2 regions of the Stenotrophomonas sp. LMG 10879 genome follow, and region 1 is predicted to be linked to the other one. Evidence: riboswitches for the same ligand, from Rfam matches in the RefSeq annotation. Region 1 holds a riboswitch; the other holds the start of a gene.
The links. Region 1 has a riboswitch for cobalamin ahead of btuB (TonB-dependent vitamin B12 receptor). Riboswitches for the same ligand answer to the same signal wherever they lie in the genome.

Region 1 (10,718 bases):
TGCTTGCCTATCTCGGGGGCGTGCTGACCCTGCTCAGCCCGTGCATCCTGCCGGTGCTGCCGTTCGTGTTCGCACGCGCCGATCGTCCTTTCCTGCGCAGCACCCTGCCGCTGCTGCTGGGCATGGCGCTGACCTTCACCGTGGTTGCCAGCCTGGCCGCGGTCGGCAGCCAGTGGGTGGCGCAGGCCAACCAGATCGGCCGCTGGGTGGCACTGGTGCTGATGGCTGTGTTCGCCGTCGCGCTGCTGTGGCCGACCCTGGCCGACCATCTGCTGGCGCCGTTCCAGCGCATCGGCGCGCGGCTGAGCGCGCGTGCCGACGCCGCGGATGCGGCCGGCCGTGGCGGCGCCTGGACCTCGCTGCTGATCGGCATCGCCACCGGCCTGCTGTGGGCACCCTGCGCCGGCCCGATTCTTGGCCTGGTGCTGACCGGCGCCGCCCTGAACGGCGCCAGCGTCGGCACCAGTTCGCTGCTGCTGGCCTACGCGCTGGGCGCAGTCACCGCACTGGCGCTGGCAGTGTGGGTGGGTGGCCGCGTGTTCCGTGCCCTGCAGGCCCGGCTCGGGCTGGGCAATGTGGTGCGCCGGGTGCTGGGTGTGGCCGCGCTGCTGGCAGTAGTGGCGATCGGCCTGGGCTGGGACACCGGCCTGCTGACCCGCCTGTCCGCGGTCAGCACCGCGCGCATCGAGCAGGGCCTGCTGGACGCCGTGCCCGACGCGCAACCGGCAGCACCGCCGATGATGATGATGGCGGCCGGGCAGGCAGGCGCGCCGCTGCCGGTGGAAGGCACACTGCCTTCGCTGAGCGGCGCCACCGGCTGGCTCAACAGCCCACCGCTGAGTGCGGAGCAGCTGCGCGGCAAGGTGGTGCTGATCGATTTCTGGACCTACTCCTGCATCAACTGCCTGCGCGCGATGCCGTTCGTGCACGAGTGGGCGCAGCGCTACCGCGACCATGGCCTGGTGGTGGTCGGCGTGCATACGCCGGAGTTCGCCTTCGAGCGCGACCCGCGCAACGTGATGAAGGCCGTGCAGCAGCTGAAGGTCGAATACCCGGTCGCGCTCGACAACCAATATGCGATCTGGCGCGCGTTCAACAACCGCTACTGGCCGGCGCACTACTTCATCGACGCGCAGGGCAACATCCGCGGCCATCAGTTCGGCGAGGGCAACTACGCGCATTCCGAACAGGTGATCCGCCGTCTGCTGGTGGAAGCCGGGCAGACCGACCTGCCACCGCCTGCGGACCCCGCTGCGGCCGACCTGCAGGGCGTAGCCACGCAGGCCGACATGGGCAACCTGCGCTCGCCGGAAACCTACCTGGGCCACGCACGTGCCGAGCAGTTCGCCTCGCCGGGCGGGCAGCACGCCGACACAGCATTCGGCTACACGCTGCCGTCCACCCTGGCGCTGAACCAATGGGGCCTGTCCGGACAGTGGCGGGTCAACGATGAAGCGGCGCAGCTGCAGCAGGCCGGAGGCCGCATCGCCTTCCAGTTCCATGCCCGCGACCTGCATCTGGTGCTGGCACCGGGCGAGGACGGGAAGCCGGTGCGCTTCCGCGTGCTGCTTGATGGCAAGCCACTGCCAGCGGCCGATGCCGGCGCCGACGTGGCGGCCGATGGCACCGGCACCGTCAACGAACACCGTCTGTACCAGCTGATCCGCCAGCAAGGCACGATCGGTCCGCATCGTTTCGAGATCGAATTCCTCGACGCAGGCGTGCAGGCCTACGCCTTCACCTTCGGTTGAACCGGGAGCACACGATGAAACTCTCCTTCGAACAGGGCATTGCCGCCGGCGTCGCCGGCCTGGTCGCCACCGCGCTGGTCGCGGGCGTGCTGCTGGTGGACCGCGGTGCGGTGGCCGCAGCGGCCGAGCCCACGGCACAGGTGCAGGCGTTGCCTGCGCCCAGCGGCGACGCGGCGTTCCGCGATGACGCCAGCCATGCCAGCGTGGTCTTCGCCGGCGGGTGCTTCTGGGGCGTGCAGGGCGTGTTCCAGCACGTCAAAGGGGTGAGCAACGCGGTGTCTGGTTACATCGGGGGCAGTGCCGCCGATGCCCGCTATGAACGCGTCAGCAGTGGCCGCACCGGCCACGCCGAAGCGGTGAAGGTGGACTACGACCCGCGCCAGGTCAGCTATGGGCAGCTGATGCAGGTGTTCTTCTCGGTGGTGCACGACCCGACCCAGCTCAACCGCCAGGGGCCCGATCATGGCAGCCAGTACCGCTCGGCGATCTTCGTCGATGACACGCGCCAGCAGGCAGCAAGCCGCGCCTACATCGGACAGCTCGGCCAGGCCGGCAGCTACCGCGCGCCGATCGTTACCCAGGTGGGCAGTGGCCAGCGCTTCTACCCGGCCGAGAGCTATCACCAGAACTATATGAGCAACTACCCGCAGGCCGCATACATCCGCTACTACGACGCGCCCAAGCTGGCCGCGCTCGGCAAACAGTTCCCGGCGTTGTACCGCCGCGATCCGGCGCTGGTACCGATGCGGTAACACCCCTCTTCTGTAGAGCCGAGCCCATGCTCGGCTGCTCTTCCGCCAACAGCAGCCGAGCATGGGCTCGGCTCTACACACAACAAAAAAAGACGCACGGCCACAGGGCCGTGCGCTTGGGAAGTATCGACCCGGCCCCGATCAGGCCCGGCCGACAACGACATGCTAGGCTCGTCGGCATCACGGGTACAGAACCAGATGCGGGCTGAGTCGATGGATACAGAAGACACCACCACGATGATCCCACCCCGCTACCAGCGGCTGTCGGACGAGCTGGCTGAAGCCATCCACGGCGGGCGCCTGCCGGTCGGCAGCCGGTTGCCCTCGCTGCGGCAGATGGCTTCGCAGCGCCAGCTCAGCCTGAACACCGTGATTGCGGCCTATCGCCAGCTGGAAGACGCCGGGCTGGTCATCCCGCGGCCGAAGGCCGGCTTCGAAGTCGCGCCGCGACTGTCGGCGCCGCAGCGATCGCTGCGCGATGCGCCGTCAGCACCGACCGCGCCGCTGCAGCAGGTGCTGATGGCCCGCGTGCTGGAAGCACAGCGTCGCCCCGGCGTGGTCGACCTGGCCTTTGCCGGCCCGCGCGGACGACAGTTCTACCCGGGTGCGCAGCTGGCCCGGCACACCGCGCAGGTACTGCGCCATGGCCAGCAGACCGTGGAAACCTACGCCCGCCCCAACGGTTCGCAGCGCCTGCTGGCGCAGATCGTGCGGCGTGGCCCACGGCTGGGCCTGCATACCCATGCCGAGCGCCTGCTGCTGACCCATGGCGCGATGGAGGCACTGCAGCTGGCCCTGCGCGCGGTCACCCAGGCCGGTGATGCCGTCGGCATCGAGGCGCCCTCGTACTTCAACCTGTACCCCTTGCTGACCACCCTCGGCCTGCAGCCGATCGAACTGCCCACCCATCCGCAGCGCGGTCTGGACGTGGATGCGCTGGACGCACTGCTGGAGCACACACCGCTGGCGGCGCTGGTGGTGATGCCGACCGTACACAACCCTCTGGGCTGCACGATGCCGATCGCCGACAAGCAACGCCTTGCCGAGCTGGTCAACGCGCGCCAGCTGCCGCTGATCGAAGACGCGGTGTATGCCGAACTGCAGTTCTGCGAGCCGCCGGCCCCCTTGCTGAAGGCGTTCGACCGCGATGGCTGGGTGATGGTGGTCGGTGGCTTTTCAAAGACGCTGGCGCCGGACTACCGGATCGGCTGGCTCGATGGAGGACGCTTCGCCGAACGCATCGCGCTGCTCAAATTCCAGTCCACCGGCGGCGAACCGCAGCTGCTCGGTGATGCGGTGGCCGCCTACCTGGAAGCAGGCAGTTACGAGCACCACCTGCATCGCATGCGCCGCCTGTACCGCGAACAGGTCGGTCGCCTGCGGCAACTGGTGGCCGAACATTTCCCTGCCGGCACCCGCGCGACCGAGCCGCAGGGCGGCTTCCTGCTGTGGCTGGAACTGCCGGGCGTGGACACCCGTGAACTGTTCGAGCGCGCACTGGCAGAGGACATCGTGTTCATGCCGGGCCAGGTGTATTCGCGTGGCGCGCGGTACCGGCACTGCCTGCGGCTGTCGTGCTGCCAGACCCTGGACGCGCGCTTCATCGGTGCGGTGGAACGGTTGGGTGCGATCGCGCGGGAGCTGGTAGCACGTTGATGGATCGGTAGCGCCGGGCCATGCCCGGCGGCTTCTTTCCCTGCCGCGCTGCGCGCTCGCCGGGCATGGCCCGGCGCTACCCTCACGCGTCGTGCAGGTGTGTGCTCAATGCTTCGCCACCGGCTTCCGGCAGATGCGGCAGCCGTCCCCAGCAGGGCATCGGCAGGCGCTGCTGCAGGGTCGCGAAATTCTCATCCTGGCGTTGCATCGACGGATCGATGTGGTTGCCGATCCAGCCCACGCAGTCCACGCCGCTGGCCTGCAGCGATTGCGCGGTCAACCGCGCGTGGTTGACGCAGCCCAGGCGCATGCCGACCACCAGCACCACCGGCAGCCGCAGCGCTCGCACCAGATCACGCTGGTCCAGCTGCGCCGACAGCGGCGCCAGCCAGCCGCCCACGCCTTCGACCACCACCACGTCGGCCTGTGCGCGCAGGCGTTCGAAGGCCGCCACGATCGGGGCCAGTTCGATGTGCACGCCATCTTCTGCCGCCGCCAGCTCCGGCGCCAACGGCTGGCGCAATGCGTAGGGGTTCAGATCGGCGTAGTCCGGCACCGGCAGGCTGGCGGCCTGCAGTGCCAGCGCGTCGTCGTTGCGCAGCCCCTGCCCCGGATCGTGGCTGCCGCTGGCCACCGGCTTCATGCCCACCGCGCGCAGGCCGCGCCGGCGCAGCGCGTGCAGCAGCGCGGTACTGGCGGCGGTCTTGCCGATCTCGGTATCGGTGCCGGTGACGAACAGGGCAGGCGGCAGCGTGGCGGGCAACGGCATCGATGGGCTCCAACGGGGAAACAGTGTGTGCATTATCGCCGGCCCGGCACGCTTGCTAGACTGCGGCCATGTTCGCCAACGCCTCGCTCACCGGCAGCAAGCCGGAACAATACGCCCAGCTGCTGGAACAGGCCCGTGGCCTGGTCTACGGCGAGTCCGACCGCATCGCCAATGCGGCCAACCTCGCTGCACTGGTCTACCACGCCCTGCCCGACCTGAACTGGGTCGGCTTCTACCTGTATGACGGCAAGGAACTGGTGGTCGGTCCGTTCCAGGGCCTGCCGGCCTGCGTGCGCATTCCGCTGGACAAGGGCGTGTGCGGTGCGGCCGCCAGCCAGCGCGTGACCCAGCGCATCGAAGACGTGGAGGCCTTTCCCGGCCATATCGCCTGCGATGCCGCATCGCGCTCGGAGCTGGTGGTGCCGCTGCTCCGGGGTGAGGAGCTGATCGGTGTGTTCGATATCGACAGCCCGGTCGTCGGCCGCTTCGATGCTGAGGACCAGGCCGGTCTGGAAGCCATCGCCCAGGTGTTCGTCGGGGCGTTGGCGTGAGCGCGGTCAAGCTGCGCAACATCGGCCCGAAGAGTGCGGCATGGCTGCGCCAGGTGGGCCTGCGCAGCCGCGAGGATCTGGTTGCCATCGGTGCCGTCGGCGCCTTCGTCAAGGTCAAGCGTGCCGGCTTCAAGCCCAGCCTCAACCTGCTGTATTCGCTGGAAGGTGCGCTGCTGGATTGCCACTGGCAGGAACTGAGCGAAGCGCAGCGCACCGCGCTGGTGCAGGACTACGAAGCGCGTATCGCCGTGCATCCGCTGAAGGCGGCAGGTCCGGCATCAGGCCCGGTGCATGAGCAGCGCTTCGACGCCGAGGACGACGGCGAAGAAGGCGCGGCCGAAAGCACCGACGAGGATTGATCGGTAGCGCCGGGCCATGCCCGGCGAGCGCGTAGCGCGGGTGATGTGGAATCCGCCGGGCATGGCCCGGCGCTACCGGATTCGTCAGGGCTGCTGCAGCTCCAGCAGCTCGCCCACCAGACCCGTTTCACCGCGCTCGACCCACACCCGCAGGCGTGTTCCGTGGTCGATGCGCAGCGCCCAGCACAGCGACATCGGCAGGCCACACACCTGCGACAGCACCATGCGCAACGGACCGCCGTGGCTGACCACGACCGTCGGCGCCGGGTCGTCGTCATCCAGCAGTCGATCCAGTGCGCGTGCGATGCGCCGTTCGAAGTGGCCCCAGCTCTCGCCATGCGGTGGCGGAAACGCGTGCGGATCGGCGTGGAAGGCGGCCAACGCGTCTTCCGGCAGGTCGAACAGCGATTGGCCATCCCAGTCGCCGAAATCCAGCTCTTCCCACTCCTCGTCCGTCTCCACGTCCAGCGCGCGCGGTGTGGCCAGTGCCATCGCCGTATGCAGCGAGCGCAGGCGCGGCGAACTGATCACCCGTTCCCACGACTGCCCGGCATAGGCATCGACCAGCTCCTGCGGCAAGCGGGCCAGCTGCGGCGGATCGCTGCGGCCATCAAGGAACTCATCACGACCGTTGCCGGCATGGCGGACCAGGTCGAGGATCATGCGCGTGCCCAGTACGGGCGGCGCGGGAACAGCGGAAAACAGACGGACATCGGCAACGGCACCACGATAATTCGAGCTGCATTCTAGGCGCTGGCGCAGGTCTGCTGCACCGTGCAGGTGCATTCGCGCCTGTCCAGGCGCGCAGGTTCAACGCTACGGGTCGGCCGCGATGCCGTAGACTGCGCGCACTTCCAGGTGACCTGCGGCCCTGCCGGCAGGTTGAAACGGGAAGCCGGTGACGCGTGACAACACGCCATGCCGGCGCTGCCCCCGCAACGGTAAGCACGTCAGTTCCAGGCAACCCGCCACTGTGCCGCAGGCATGGGAAGGCGCCTGGACGGTGGCCTCGGGCCACCCGGCGGCGAGCCCGGAGACCGGCCCGGAAGCCTCAGGTCGCGATGCGGTGGGCATGGCGCTGGATGTCTGTGGCGATGGCCGCGGCATCGGCGCGTGCCTGCCTGTTGTGACTCCTCCCCTTCGCTGCGCGGGCGTGCGCGGCACCTGGAGTCCCCCGATGAAACTGCAGTCCCGAATGCTGTCCCTGGCCGTGCTGGCCGCACTTCCTGCATTGGCCCTGGCCGATGATGGCGCCGCCGACCTCGACCAGGTGCTGGTCACCGCCACCCGCACGCCGATCGCCCTGCAGGACAGCATTGCGCCTGCGCAGGTGATCGACCGCGCGCAGATCGAATCCAGCCAGGCCACCTCGCTGCAGGAACTGCTGCAGGGCCGCGCCGGCATCAACCTGACCAATGCCGGTGGCCTCGGCAAGCAGAGCTCGCTGTTCCTGCGTGGCACCAACTCCTCGCATACCGTGGTGCTGGTCGATGGCGTGCGCATCAACAGCGCCGACCTCGGCCTGGCGATGTACCAGGATCTGACGCTGGCGCAGATCGAGCGCGTGGAAATCGTGCGCGGCCCGCAGTCCAGCCTGTACGGTGCCGACGCCATCGGTGGCGTGATCCAGATCTTCACCCGCCGCAACCAAGGTGATTTTGCTCCGCACTTCCAGCTGGGGGGCGGCAGCAATGGGCTGCGTGAAGCCAGTGGCGGCATCGGTGGTGGCACCGAACGCGGCTGGTTCGGCGCCGACATCGCCTACCAGCATTCGGACGGCATCGATGCCTGCCGCGGTTCGGCCACGCTGTTCACCGGCTGCTTTGCCGATGAACCCGACCGCGATGGCTACCGCAACCTGTCCAAGAGCCTGCGTGGTGGTTACAACCTGAGCGACGAGTGGACCGTGGAAGGCAGCGCCCTGCGTGCCGACGGCAAGAACCACTACGACGGCTACTACAACTACTCCGAGACCCGCCAGCAGGTGCTGGCCGGCAAGGTGCGCTACACCCCGTCCGAGCAGTTGACGCTGACCGCCAACGTCGGCCGCAGCGACAACGAGTCCGACAACTTCGGTGATTTCGGTGCACGCGGCAGCGCACAGACGCACCGTGACAGCGCTTCGCTGCAGGCCGACCTCGGTGTGGCCGAAGGCCAGCTGCTCAGCGCCGGCGTGGACTGGAGCGAGGACAACCTGGATGGCAGCAGCGCCGGTTACCTGGTCGACAACCGCCGCAATACCGGCGTGTTCCTGCAGTACCAGGCGCGCTTCGGCCGTCACCAGCTGCAGGCCAGCGCGCGCAACGACGACAACCAGCAGTTCGGCAACCACGCCACCGGCAGCCTCGGCTGGGCGATGGAGCTGGGCCATGGCCTGCGCGCCAACGCCAGCTACGGCACCGCGTTCAAGGCGCCGACCTTCAGCGACCTGTACGACCCATGGAGCGGCGTGCCGACGCTGGACCCGGAGAAGTCCAAGAGTGCCAACCTCGGCATCTCGCAGCAGGGCCAGGGCTGGCGTTGGGGCCTGGACGTGTACGAGACCCGCATCGATGACCTGATCACCTATGACGCGGCCACCTTCCGCATGCAGCAGGTCGAGAAGGCACGCATCCGCGGTGCGGAACTGACCGGCGGCGCCACCGTGGCCGGCTTCGACATCAACGCGCAGCTCAGCTTCACCGATCCGCGCAACCGCACCCGCGGCAGCGCGCAGTTCGACAACTGGCTGGCACGCCGTGCGCAGCAGACCGCGCGCCTGGACATCGACCGCCGCTTCGGTGATTTCCGCACCGGGCTGACCGTGCAGGGCGCGGGCAAGCGCTACGACGATGCCGCCAACGCGGTGAAGGTCGGCGGCTACGGCACGCTGGATCTGCGCGCCGAATACGCGCTGACCCCGGCATGGTCGGTGCTGGCGCGGGTGGCCAATGTGTTCGACCGCGCGTACGAGACCGTGGCGTGGTTCAACCAGCCCGGCCGCGAGTACCAGCTGAGCGTGCGTTACCAGCCGAAGTGAAAAGGGGCGCCGGGCATTGCCCGGCGCCCCCTGATGCCATCGACGCATGGCGTCGATCTACTTGTAGAGCCGAGCGCAGGCTCGGCTCTACGCCGGGATGCCTGCAGCCAGGCCCGGCAATTCGCGCAGGTCGTCGATCACTGCGACAGCGTGCGCATTGTCCAGGTCCAGGCCGCGCGGATAGCCGTAACGCACCAGAGCGATCGGCATGCCGGCGTCTTCGGCGGCGCGGTAATCGGTAAGCGAGTCGCCCACCATCAGGCACGCATCAACGGGCAGTTCGAAATGCGCGGCGATATGCCGCAACGGCTCGCCGCTGGGCTTGCGCTGCGGCAGCGAATCACCGCCCAGCACCAGCGCGAAGGCCTCGGCGATGCCCAGGTGCTGCAGCAACGGCGGCACCAGGGCGGCCGGCTTGTTGGTGCAGATGGCCAGCGGTACGTTCAACGCGCGCAGTTGCGCCAGCGCTTCGACCACGCCATCGAACAGCTGCGGGCTGCGCAGCAGGCATTCGCGGTAGTGGACCATGAACGTCGGCATCACCGCTGCCAGGTCGATTTCGCACCCGGCAGCCTGCACGGCCTGTTCGACCAGCCGGCGCACGCCGTCGCCGATCCAGCCCAGCACGGTGGCTTCGGGTACGCGTGCCAGACCGATGTCTTGCAGCGTGCGGTTCAGTGCTTCGGCGATATCAGCGGCGCTGTCGACCAGCGTGCCATCGAGGTCGAACACGACCAGCGGATAGGGATACGACAAGGGACGGCTCACTCGTGCAACGTGGGGCCGTCCATTGTACGCCCGCGCTTTCAGCCGATCCGGCGTGCGCGGCTGGCCTGGCGGTCCCAGGCGGCACGGTCGTGGTCGATCAACGCCTGTCCATGGTTCATGTGTTCTCCTTGCCCGAAGGGCGCCAGTCCAGATCCTGGAAGGCCGGGCTCGCGAAGCATTCGGCGAGGAAGTCCAGGAATCGCCGCATGATGGCGGGCTGCTGTCGACGCGACGCGTACACCGCATGGATGCCGAGCTCGTCCAGGCTGTACTCGGGCAGCAGTTCGATCAGTTCGCCACTGCGCAGCAACGGTGCGACCTGGTAGGTCGGCAACATGGCGATGCCTGCATTGGCGCGGACGGCCTCCAGCAGCAGCGATGCTTCATTGGCACTGATGTTGCCGCCCACCGCAACCGACAACGAACGCCCTTCGCGATGCAGCTGCCATAGGCTCTTGCCGACGTAGTGATGGGTCAGGCAGTTGTGCGTGGCGAGATGTTCGGGGGCAGTCGGCGTGCCGCGTGCCTGCAGGTAGGCCGGCGTCGCGCACAGCACCGAGCGGCAGATCGCCAAGCGACGTGCGATCAGGCTGGGATCGATCTGCCTTGCGATGCGCACCGCCAGGTCGACGCGCTCCTCCACCAGGTTGACCGTGCGGTCGACCAGCAGCAGTTCGATGCGTGCGGCCGGATGGCGCTGCACGAAGGCGGCCACTGCGCGCGCCAGATGGCTCTGCCCGAACGACACGCTGGCGGTGATGCGCAATGTGCCGTGCGGCTCGGGATCGTCGCTGGCCAGCTCGCCCTGCAGTTCATCGCCGATCGCCAGCATCTGCCGGAAACGCGCCAGCGCGGCTTCACCTGCCCCGGTCAGGCTGACCCGCCGCGTGGTCCGGTGCAGCAGCCGCGCACCCAGCCAGCCTTCTACTTCGGCCAGGTAGCGGCTGACCATCGCCCGCGACATGTCCAGCACCTCGGCGGCGGCGGTCAGGCTGCCGCGCTCGGCGACCTCGACGAACACGGTCATGGCGGTCAATCGGTCCATCTGCTCGATCCATGCAACAAACAAGCGCGTTATACGCTGTTTTTCGAG
Region 2 (10,718 bases), on a different contig from region 1:
GCGAAAGTGGGACTCCCGCGAGAGGTACTTTCATGAATGCATCGGTCGAGAAATGCGCTTCTTCATCAAAAGGTGGACTTCGACGCCGCCCCTGGGTAGCAGGGTATCGCTGCCTCACAATCACTATTGCAGCGTTGGTACTGTCAGCGTGTTCGAGCGGTGCACGCCCAACCCCCTCGCATCATTTGAATCAAAGACAGTCCATCAAATCAGGGAGTGAAATTGGTATGGAGCGATTCAAGAACGATATCGAGCGTTTGGCCAGCGTGCGTTTTGATGATGTCGACGCATTGAATGAACAACTTCACACGCACTTGGGTGCACCGACGCGACAGGGCCTGCGGGACGAGCGGACCGCAGAACGCGGAATGTTGGGCGACCTTGAGGTCCGGAACATCACGCTGAGAAGTTCTGCCGACGATCCTACGCACGCGACCCTGATCTTTGAGGTCGCGCCACCGAGCATCGCGCTCGAGGAAATCATCTGGGAGAACTCCACCATAGAGCCACCTCACCCCGATGCGCCTGACTCCCGACCTTACTGGTCTGCTCAGGTGAACAGTGCCAAGGTAGTGCTCGGGCTCTCCCTCGACTACAAGACGCTGACCTTCGTATCGATCAGTCAGCGCTAGCCCCCTGTCATTGCGAAGGAGCCGCACCATGGAGCGTAATGAAGAACTTGCACTGTCACAGCCGCAGGAGGGTGGCCGACCAGGAGCCACACGTCGTCCGGCTTCGCCATTGGCCGATCCCTCGCTGGCGCCGCTTCTGGCGAAATCCCCAACACTTCGAGCGGGTCTCGCACAGGCTGATCGCGACAACCTGGGTGTCGAATGGGGGCAAGCCGGTGGCGGCACCTATCTTATTCCCGGTGTGAAGATCGTTATTGACGAGAACGCAATCGGGCAAGGCTCCAGAATCGCACGTTCTCTTTCTCACGAAGTTGGGCACCATCTCTTCACCGAACCATCAGATCCGACGACTAAGCAATCCTATGTAAACAGCAAGTTGCGAGGAGAAGCAGCTGCGACTCTCAGCAATGTCCAGGTCCAGCGCGAAATTGTCGCCGCTGGCGGTCCGGACATTGGCGTTTCCGGCACAGGTAACCGGCCACAACAATATGGAGCCATTGCGGCGGAACTCCAGGCCGGAAGGATCAACCGTAGCCAAGCACTGGATCAGATCGCCGAGGTATTCAAGACGGAGGCTCCGTCTGTTGGTCCTCATGCGAACTACGAGCTTTACTACGGCGCACACTATGACCAGCACATAGCGCCCTCGCAGCGGCAGCGACGACGCAGGCCAGAGCCAGAACTTGACGCCGAACGCACCGCAGTTGCGGACAGAGTTGGCACTCCCGCCGACGACTCACCGTCGCTGCATCGAGTGTCTTCTTCAACAGCTGAACTTGGCGATGCAGACCGTGCTCTCTATATGCAGATCAGGGCTGGTGTGGAACGCTTGGACACCGAGCATGGGAAGCCGTGGGACGAGTCGAGTCAGCGCATGTCCGCAAGCCTGCTGGTACTGGCGAAGGAGCAGGGGCTTTCGCGGGTTGACCATGTTGTGCTGAACAACCCGACAGAAAGCCTGGCTCGGGGTGAGAGGGTCTTCATAGTGGAGGGAGCAATGGATGATCCAGCCCATCGCCGAGGACACATGAATACGATGGATGCGCTTCGTGCGCCTGAAGCGGAGTCGCTTCATCGTGCTGATGCATTGACTCAATCGCAAGCAGCGATCCTTGAACTACAGCCGGCACAGCATGTTCAAACGCAGGACGGCCCATCGATCTTGAGATAGGAGTATCGCTGCAGCATCGGAAGGGTCATCACCGCCGCCCATCCACCGCCATGCGCACGGCCAGTCCGGCCAGTACCGTGCCCATGAACCACCGCTGCACCGCCTGCCAGGTGGGGCGGGCGGCGAGGAAGCCGGCGATGCTGCCGGCCATTATCGCGATCACCGCGTTCACGCTCACGCTGACCAGCAGCTGGGTGGAACCCAGCACCAGCGACTGCATCAACACGCCGCCTTCGCTGTCCGGGTGCAGGAACTGCGGCAGCAGCGACAGGTACATCACCGCGACCTTGGGGTTCAGTACGTTGGTCAGAAAGCCCATCGCGAACAGCTTGCGCGGGCCGTCCACCGGCAGGTCACGCACCGCGAACGGCGAGCGGCCGCCCGGCTTCAGCGCCTGCCAGGCCAGGTACAGCAGGTACAGCGCGCCGCCGATGCGCAGCGCGTCGTAGGCGAACGGCACGGTCATCAGCAGCGCGGTGATGCCCAGCGCCGCGCACAGCATGTAGAACACGAAGCCCAGCGCGACCCCACCCAGCGAGATCAGCCCGGCCACGCGGCCCTGGCAGATCGAACGGGAGATCACGTAGATCATGTTCGGCCCGGGTGTCAGCACCATGGCCAGCGAGACAAGGGCGAAGGCCAGCAGGTTGGACGTGGCGGGCATGGTGGGTTCACGCAGTGGGGGTGCCGAAGTGTAGCGCCGCCTGCACGCCACCTGCCTTAAAATCCGTCTTACCCCACACCCGAACCGCCCCCATGACCCCCATTCCCGAGACCGTGCCGCCGACCGAAGTGCGCATGGCCGAAATCGTCTTCCCCAACCACACCAACCACATGGGCACCCTGTTCGGTGGCCAGGCACTGGCATGGATGGACAAGGCCGCCTTCCTGGCCGCCGCCCGCTACTCGCGCCGCACCGTGGTGACCGCGCGCAGCGACCAGGTCGATTTCAAGCTGCCGATCCGCATCGGCCAGATGGTGGAGACCATCGGCCGCATCGTCGAGGTCGGCCGCAGCTCGATGAAGGTCGAGGTGGAGCTGATCGCCGAGGACCTGCACAGCGGCGAGCGCAAGCTGTGCACCCGCGGCCACTTCGTGATGATCGCCCTGGGCGAGGACGGCCATCCGGTGACCGTGCCGCAGCTTCCCGGCGCGCCGGCGGCCTGAGCCTGTGCTTGCGGGGGCGCCCGCGCGCCCCCATCTGGCTGCCATGACCCTGCCGCTCACCGACTTCATCGACCGCGCCCAACGCCTGTTCGTGCTGACCGGCGCCGGCTGCAGCACCGCTTCGGGCATTCCCGATTACCGCGATGCCGATGGCCAGTGGAAGCGCACGCCGCCGGTGACCTACCAGGCGTTCATGGGCGAGGCCGCCACCCGCCAGCGTTACTGGGCGCGCAGCCTGCTGGGCTGGCCACGCTTCGGCCGGGCCCGGCCCAACGGCACCCACCAGGCGCTGGCCGCACTGGAAGACAGCGGCAAGCTGCAGGTGCTGCTGACCCAGAACGTGGATGGCCTGCACCAGCGTGCCGGCAGCCGCAACGTAATCGACCTGCACGGTCGCCTGGACCTGGTGCGCTGCATGGGCTGCGAACGTCGCAGCGAGCGTGAGGACTTCCAGCAGCAGCTGCTGGACGCCAACCCCGGCTGGGAATCGCTGCAGGCCGGTATCGCGCCCGACGGCGATGCCGATCTGGAAACCGACTTCTCGACGTTCGTGGTGCCCGACTGCGCGCACTGCGGCGGCCTGCTGAAGCCGGACGTGGTGTTCTTCGGCGAGAACGTGCCGCGTGAGCGTGTGGATGCCGTGCACGACCACCTGCAACAGGCGGATGCGGTACTGGTGGTGGGCTCCTCGCTGATGGTCTATTCCGGCTTCCGCTTCGTGCAGGCGGCGGCCAAGGCTGGCCTGCCGGTGGCCGCGCTGAACCGTGGCCGCACCCGTGCCGACGACCTGCTGCAGTTCAAGGACGAGCGCGATTGCGCCGAGGCGCTGGCCGGCTGGGTGCGCTGAGACATCGGCTGCGCCTTGCCCACGAAACAGCGATCTACCCACACGGTTGATCTATCGGCCGTACAGCGGTGCAATACGCACCCCCTTTGATACACCCCCACTGCCGTGAGCCAGCTGTTTTCGCCGATCTCCTTCGGCCCCCTGACCCTGTCCAACCGCATCGTCGTCGCGCCGATGTGCCAGTACTCCGCCGAAGACGGCCGCGCCAGTGACTGGCACGCCATGCATCTGGGCAACCTGGCGCAGTCCGGTGCGGGCCTGTTGATCCTGGAGGCCACTGCGGTCGAAGCGCGCGGCCGCATCAGCTGGGCCGATCTGGGCCTGTGGGATGACGGCACCGAAGCGGCCTTGGCGCAGGTGCTGGCCAGCGTGCGCCGCTGGTCGCCGATGCCATTGGGTGTGCAGCTGGCCCATGCCGGCCGCAAGGCCTCTACGGCGCGCCCGTGGGAGGGCGGTGGCCAGCTGCCGGCCGATGATGTCCGCGGCTGGGCCACGGTCGCACCGTCGCCGCTGCCGTTCCATGCCACCGACCCGGCGCCGCAGGAACTGGACGAGGCCGGCATCGCCGAAGTCGTTGCCGCCTTCGCCGCCAGCGCGGTGCGCGCCGAGCGCCTGGGCTTCGAGCTGATCGAGATTCACGCCGCACATGGCTACCTGTTGCACCAGTTCCTGTCGCCGCTGAGCAACCGCCGCACCGATGGCTACGGCGGCTCGCTGCCGAACCGCCTGCGGATGCTGGTTGAAGTGTTCGACGCGGTGCGTGCCGCGGTGTCGGACAAGGTCGCCGTGGGCGTGCGCATCTCCGCCAGCGACTGGGTCGAGGGTGGCTGGGACATCGTGCAGAGCGAGGCGCTGGCACAGGTACTGGACGCACGCGGCTGCAATTTCCTGCACGTTTCCAGTGGCGGCCTGCACGAGCGCCAGAAGATCAGCGTCGGCCCCGGCTACCAGGTGCCGTTCGCGGCGGCGATCAAGGCCAAGAAGGTGCGCATGCCGGTGATCGCGGTAGGCATGATCACCGAGCCGGAGCAGGCCGAATCGATCCTGCGCCACAACCAGGCCGATGCCATCGCGCTGGCCCGCGGCATCCTGTACGACCCGCGTTGGCCGTGGCACGCCGCTGCTGCGCTGGGTGACACCGTGGTGCCGGCGCCGCAGTACCTGCGCTGCGAGCCGCGCGATGCACGCGGCGTGTTCAGTCCGCGCTGAGCATTACACCCGCCAGGCCGGCGGCAGGCCGGCCTGCAGGTGCTCGAACAGCGCGCGGATCTTGGCGGTGAAGTCGCGGCGGTCGCTGACGCAGAAATAGACGTCCATCGGTTCCGGCTGCCAGTCGCTGCCGCAACCGAACACCGCCTGCAGGCGCCCGTCACGCAGGTACGGCTCGGCCACGAACGCCGCCAGCCGGGTGATGCCGGCTCCGGCAGCGGCCAGTTCGGCCAGCGCATCGATGTCATCGCAGACCATGCTCGGCGGCAGTGCCGCGTCCACGCGTTGCCCCTCTTTCAGCAGGCCCCAGCGCAGTGGCCGGCCGTCGGTGGGGAAGCGGTGCAGCAGGCCGCGATGGGCGGCCAGCTGCGCCGGTTCCAGCGGCGTGCCGTGTGCCTGCAGGTACGCTGGCGATGCGCAGAACACGAACGGAATGCGTGCCAGGGGCCGCGCCACCAGCCCGTCCTCCAGCTGCGCGCCGATGCGGAGGCTTGCATCCACCGCCTCGGCACCGTGCTGCACGGCGCGATCGGTCAGGCGCAGTTCCAGTTGCAGCTGCGGGTAGCGCTGCTGCAGTGAGGGCAGCAGCGGTGCCAGCACGTGCCGGGCGAACGCGCTGCTGCTGGCGATGCGCAGGGGCCCGGCCGGTTCCACGTCGCCGGTGACCATGGCCTGCGCGCGTGCCAGATCGGCTTCGAGATGCCGCACCTGTGCCAGGTACACCGTGCCGGCCTCGCTCAGCGCCAGCTGGCGCGTGCTGCGGTTCAGCAGGCGTACGCCCAGGTGGGCTTCCAGACGGTTGATGTTCTGGCCCACGGCGGTGGCGCTGATGCCAAGGGTGCGTGCCGCAGCGGCAATGCTGCCGGTCTCTGCGGTGCGGGTGAAGCTGCGGATGAGCTGCAACAGGTTCATGACCGACCAGCTTGCCATGCGGAAGGCCAAGTATCGCTTGGGTCTGTACCAAGCAGTCGGTTGCATCGGTGACCATCGTCCACCACGCCGCAGTGCTGCCCTACACTCGGGCAATGCGCCCCGATTCCATCCTCACCCTCTCCTGTCCCGACCGCACCGGCATCGTCTATCGCGTGTCGGGCCTGTTGTTCGACCACGGCTGCAACATCCTCGACGCCCAGCAGTTCGGCGATGAGGAGAGCGGTCGCTTCTTCCTGCGCGTGCACTTCGACCGCGATGCGGGCCTGCCGCTGGACACCGTGCACACCGCGATGGCCGCACTGGCAGCGGACTTCGGCATGGACTGGCAGCTGCATGACGGTCGCCGCCGGCCACGCCTGCTGGTGCTGGTCAGCAAGCAGGGCCATTGCCTGAACGACCTGCTTTTCCGTGCACACAGCGGCCAGCTGAAGGTGGATATCGCCGCGGTGGCATCCAACCATGCGGACTTCGCGGCGCTGGCGGCGTCCTACCAGGTGCCGTTCCACCACCTGCCGGTGAACGCGGACACGCGCGCGGCGCAGGAACAGCAGATCATCGACCTGGTCGAACGCGAGCGCATCGATCTGGTGGTGCTGGCGCGCTACATGCAGATTCTTTCGCCCACGCTGTGCCGTGCGCTGGCGGGCAGGGCAATCAACATCCACCACAGCTTCCTGCCCAGCTTCAAGGGCGCACAGCCGTACCACCAGGCGCATGCGCGCGGGGTCAAGATCATCGGCGCCACCGCACACTACGTCACCGAAGACCTGGACGAGGGCCCGATCATCGAACAGGACGTGGCCCGCGTGGACCACGCGATGACCCCGAGGGAACTGGTGCGGCTGGGCAGCGATACCGAATCGCAGGTGCTGGCGCGGGCGGTACGCCGGCACGTGGAGCACCGCATCCTGCTCAACGGGCACCGCACGGTGGTGTTCAGGTAGCGCTGGCGGTTCCCGGGATGGCACGCGGCAACTGCCCGCGATGCGCCCGCTGTTGCTCCAATGGCTTGGGGCAGGTGGAGCGTACGCCATCAATGTGTTCCATCAGCCCTTTGGGAATGGATGACCACATCGGATCCAGCACGAAATCGACGCCTTCACGCCGGGCGAGCTTCGCGGCCGGCACGAAGTCAGCATCACCCGCCATCAGAATGATCTGGCGGACCTGACGCTTGAGGGCGAGTGACGAGATGTCGATGCCGATGCGCATATCCACGCCTTTCTGCCGCACATTCGGTTGCAGCTCGTCGGCCTGAAGATCGCCGAACGTTCGCTTTCCCTTGAGCAGGTCGTCGAAGGTTCGTGACCCGGTCGTCCACGAACTGAAGTCGGTGAGATGGCCAAGACGCAGGGCGACCTTCCGCTTCTGCTTCAGTGCCTCGTGCAGGCTGGTTCTGAACAGCGCTTCGTCGGATCGCGAATAGTCGATGCACAGACCGGAAATCGGGTTGTGCATCTTCTTGCGCAACGGCGGGCAGTCGTAGAAGAAGATGCGATAGAGGTCCCGTCGCTCGCCACTTGCATGCTTCAGATGGGCGATGGCCCATCGGTGGGCGACCTCGGCGGCGCGTTGGGCGTTGTAAGCGTTGTGGGGCTCGATGCGGCGAAAGCGCTTGATGAAGTAGCCGCCATCAATGAGAACTGCCGTCGGCATACCTTTGCCCTCCTGGCGTCATCCAATGAAAAGCCCTCGGTTCGGCCGTCCCGCGATCTGTTGGGGGGCGTACTTGGAGGGCTGGATGGCGCGATTCTGCAGGTTGCGAATCAGGCACACAAGCGGCAGAGGCGACATGCTGCTTACAGGATCGCAATCCTCGCCTTCGCCAGGGCCTCGCGCACCATGCCGTCGTTGGCATCGGTCACCGGGCGGGTCAGCTCCCACAGGAACTTCACCCGGAAGCCGGACTTCACCGCGTCCTGCGCGCTCCACAGCACGCAGTAATCGCGTGCCAACCCGCACACGTGCACCTCGCGGATCCCACGTTCGTGCAGCCAGCCGGCCAGTCCGGTCGCTGGGCGCGTGCCGTCGGGACCGTGGTTTTCGCGGAAGGCGCTGTACGAATCCACCTGTTGGCGGGTGCCCTTGCGCAGGATCAGGTCGGCCACGGTCCAGTCCACGCCCGGGTGCAGTGCGGCGCCCGCGTTGCCCTGCACGCAGTGGTCCGGCCACAGGGTCTGCGGCTGTGCGTGCAGCAGGATCGCTTCGAACGGCAGATGCCCCGGATGCTGGCTGGCAAACGAGGCATGGTCGGCCGGGTGCCAGTCCTGGGTTGCGACCACGGTGCGGTAGCGGCGCTCGGCCAGCAGTGCCGTGATCGGCGCCACCAGCGCATCGCCCTGTTCGCAGGCGAGGGCGCCACCGGGCATGAAGTCCGGCTGCAGGTCGATCACCAGCAGGGCGACGTCAGCGGGCAGGGCGGTCATGGCAGGTCCGGTACAACGGAAGAGGGGCGACCAGCGTGGCCGCCCCTCGCGCGCACGTCAATCGCTGCTGGCGGCGTCGTTGTCCTGCCCGTAATACAGCAGGCCGATCTTGATGCGCTCGCGGCCGTTCTCACGACGGTGGCGGTTGGCATCGCGCAGCGAATACACGCAGCCACAGTATTCCTGCTGGTAGAACTGCTCGCGTTTGCTGATCTCGACCATGCGGCTGGCACCACCACCCTTGCGCCAGTTGTAGTCCCAGTACTGCAGGCCTTCGTAATGCGAGGCGGCGCGCACGCCACAGTCGTTGATCTGCGCCATGTTCTTCCAGCGCGAGATGCCCAGCGAGGAGCTGATGGTGTCGTAGCCGTGTTCGTGTGCGTACAGCGCGGTGCGCTCGAAACGCATGTCGAAGCACATCGTGCAGCGGATGCCGCGCTCGGGTTCATTCTCCATGCCACGCGCACGGCTGAACCAGTTGTCGGTGTCGTAGTCGCAGTCGATGAAGGGAATGTTGTGCTGCTCGGCGAAGCGGATGTTCTCCTGCTTGCGCAGCTCGTACTCCTTCACCGGGTGGATGTTGGGGTTGTAGAAGAAGATCGCGTAGTCGATTCCGGAGGCGGTGATCGCCTCCATCACTTCGCCCGAGCATGGCGCGCAGCACGAGTGCAGCAGCAGGCGCTGGCCGTTGTCGGGAAGGGTCAGGGTGGGGCGTTGGAGCTCGGTCATCGTCGGGTGCATCTGGGCGTGGGCAGCAGCGGGTCTGGCCGGAAACCGTGAACAGGACGCGCGCGGCCACGCCACCTGCACGCGCAGGACGACGATGGCCCCGGCAACCTCCCCGCGGAGATTCCAGGTCGAGTCAGGGGACGGTCGAGTCCCCCGGCCGGGGCCGGTATTCGGGCTGATGGACACGGGCCGCAGCCCACCTACTACCTGCCGCTTCCCAGGCGCGAGCCCAGTGCTGTTGGCAGGATTCGTTTCCATTCACCGCTGCGGGGCAGCTCCGGAATGGGCGCGCGAGGCGCCTTCACCGGATTCCCGTTTAAATCCCTGTCGTCATCCAGACCACGGCAGGGATACCTTCGGCGCGCCCACGGTGGACGCGTTGGCGGCGCCGGTCAAGGCCCAGGGGTCGGATCCCGTTGCCCGCAACGGGCTCTGACCCCCAGCGGGATCCCCGCCATGCGTGGATGGGTCCTCAACGCTGGGCAGCGGCCCGGGCGCGGATGTCATCCAGGCGCTGGTCGTGCAGCAGGCGGCCGTTCTCCCACACGGTCACCATCGCATCCTCGAAGCCGGCCGGCAGGGTGTCATCGCCATCGGCCGGCAGCGGCAGCGTGTGCAGGCTGCCGTCGTCCAAGCGGCGCAGCAGGCGCATACGGCCGCGCTTGCTGGCCTTGCCGGCATCGGTGATCGGATCCTTGTAGACATCGATCCAGTCACCGTCCACCCGCGCGGCCGAGCACTTCAGTGCGAACTTCTGCGTATCACGGTCCAGCCGCTGCAGCAGTGCGCCGCCCATGCCGAAGGCCACGTTGTCGGCCGAGTAGCCATCATTGGTGGTGCGCTGCAGGATCGCGCGGATCGTGTCCGGGTTGATGCCATCGCCCTGGATGACGCGGACGTGGTTGAGCACCTTGTAGCCCTTGCCGTTGATCGTGTGACCGAACGCGGCATCCAGCCGCAGCAGGCTTTCGGCCACCACCTCCACCGGGTCGCCCGAGTCGGGGCGGACGACCAGGGTGGCGCCGGAAGCGATCACTTCTTCGCGCAGGGTGGTACCCCAGTGTTCGCTGATGGCGCGGTAGATGTCATAGCTGTCCGACACCACCGCTACGATCGCACCGGGCGTGCCGAACTGGCGCAGCATGTTGCGGTACGCATCCACTTCGCGCTCGCGGCCCCAGCTGGTGATGGTGCTGTGCTCGGCGGCCGGAATCGAATAGCCCGCCATCGGCGCGTGGTAATGCGCACGTGCAAGGCACAGCGCCGATACCGTATCGGTGCCGAGGAAGTTGACCAGGTGCGCAGCACCACCCAGTGCGGCAGATTCCAGGCTGGAGACGCCACGTGCGCCGAAGTCGTGCAGCTTGAACGGCAGCTGCCCCTGCGGGTCATCGCTGGTCTGCTGCAGGAACGCGGCGATGGTCTGCCGCGCATGCCAACTGATGGTCGCCACGGTGACCGGGTACCACACGCGCAGCAGCAGGGTTTCCAGGTAGGACGGCACCCAGAAGGCGGCGGGGTCGGTCGACTCGATGGTCATCAGCGCCTGCTGCGTGGGCACCACGCTGCCCTCGGGTACGGCGCGGATGCGTACCGGCAGATGG

Region 2: it holds a riboswitch for cobalamin, as region 1 does, so the genes downstream of both, CR919_RS08260 (epoxyqueuosine reductase QueH) here and btuB (TonB-dependent vitamin B12 receptor) in region 1, are expected to answer to the same signal.

Annotation. Positions count from the first base shown of each region.
Region 1 is NZ_PEJT01000018.1:62,559-73,276, reverse strand. It holds gene CR919_RS20530 (cytochrome c biogenesis protein DipZ) at 1-1,751, shown strand, start outside; gene msrA (peptide-methionine (S)-S-oxide reductase MsrA) at 1,766-2,503, shown strand; gene CR919_RS20520 (PLP-dependent aminotransferase family protein) at 2,717-4,159, shown strand; gene bioD (dethiobiotin synthase) at 4,242-4,928, opposite strand; gene CR919_RS20510 (GAF domain-containing protein) at 4,997-5,479, shown strand; gene CR919_RS20505 (TfoX/Sxy family protein) at 5,476-5,838, shown strand; gene CR919_RS20500 (histidine phosphatase family protein) at 5,923-6,501, opposite strand; cobalamin riboswitch at 6,678-6,899, shown strand; gene btuB (TonB-dependent vitamin B12 receptor) at 7,016-8,857, shown strand; gene gph (phosphoglycolate phosphatase) at 8,945-9,613, opposite strand; gene CR919_RS20485 (LysR family transcriptional regulator) at 9,741-10,670, opposite strand.
Region 2 is NZ_PEJT01000004.1:280,318-291,035, forward strand. It holds gene CR919_RS08210 (hypothetical protein) at 228-632, shown strand; gene CR919_RS08215 (XVIPCD domain-containing protein) at 661-1,803, shown strand; gene CR919_RS08220 (LysE family translocator) at 1,832-2,467, opposite strand; gene CR919_RS08225 (acyl-CoA thioesterase) at 2,560-2,970, shown strand; gene CR919_RS08230 (NAD-dependent protein deacetylase) at 3,014-3,817, shown strand; gene CR919_RS08235 (NADH:flavin oxidoreductase/NADH oxidase) at 3,923-5,026, shown strand; gene CR919_RS08240 (LysR family transcriptional regulator) at 5,030-5,938, opposite strand; gene purU (formyltetrahydrofolate deformylase) at 6,052-6,903, shown strand; gene CR919_RS08250 (NYN domain-containing protein) at 6,896-7,615, opposite strand; gene pncA (bifunctional nicotinamidase/pyrazinamidase) at 7,759-8,385, opposite strand; gene CR919_RS08260 (epoxyqueuosine reductase QueH) at 8,443-9,114, opposite strand; cobalamin riboswitch at 9,258-9,473, opposite strand; gene CR919_RS08265 (nicotinate phosphoribosyltransferase) at 9,587-10,718, opposite strand, start outside.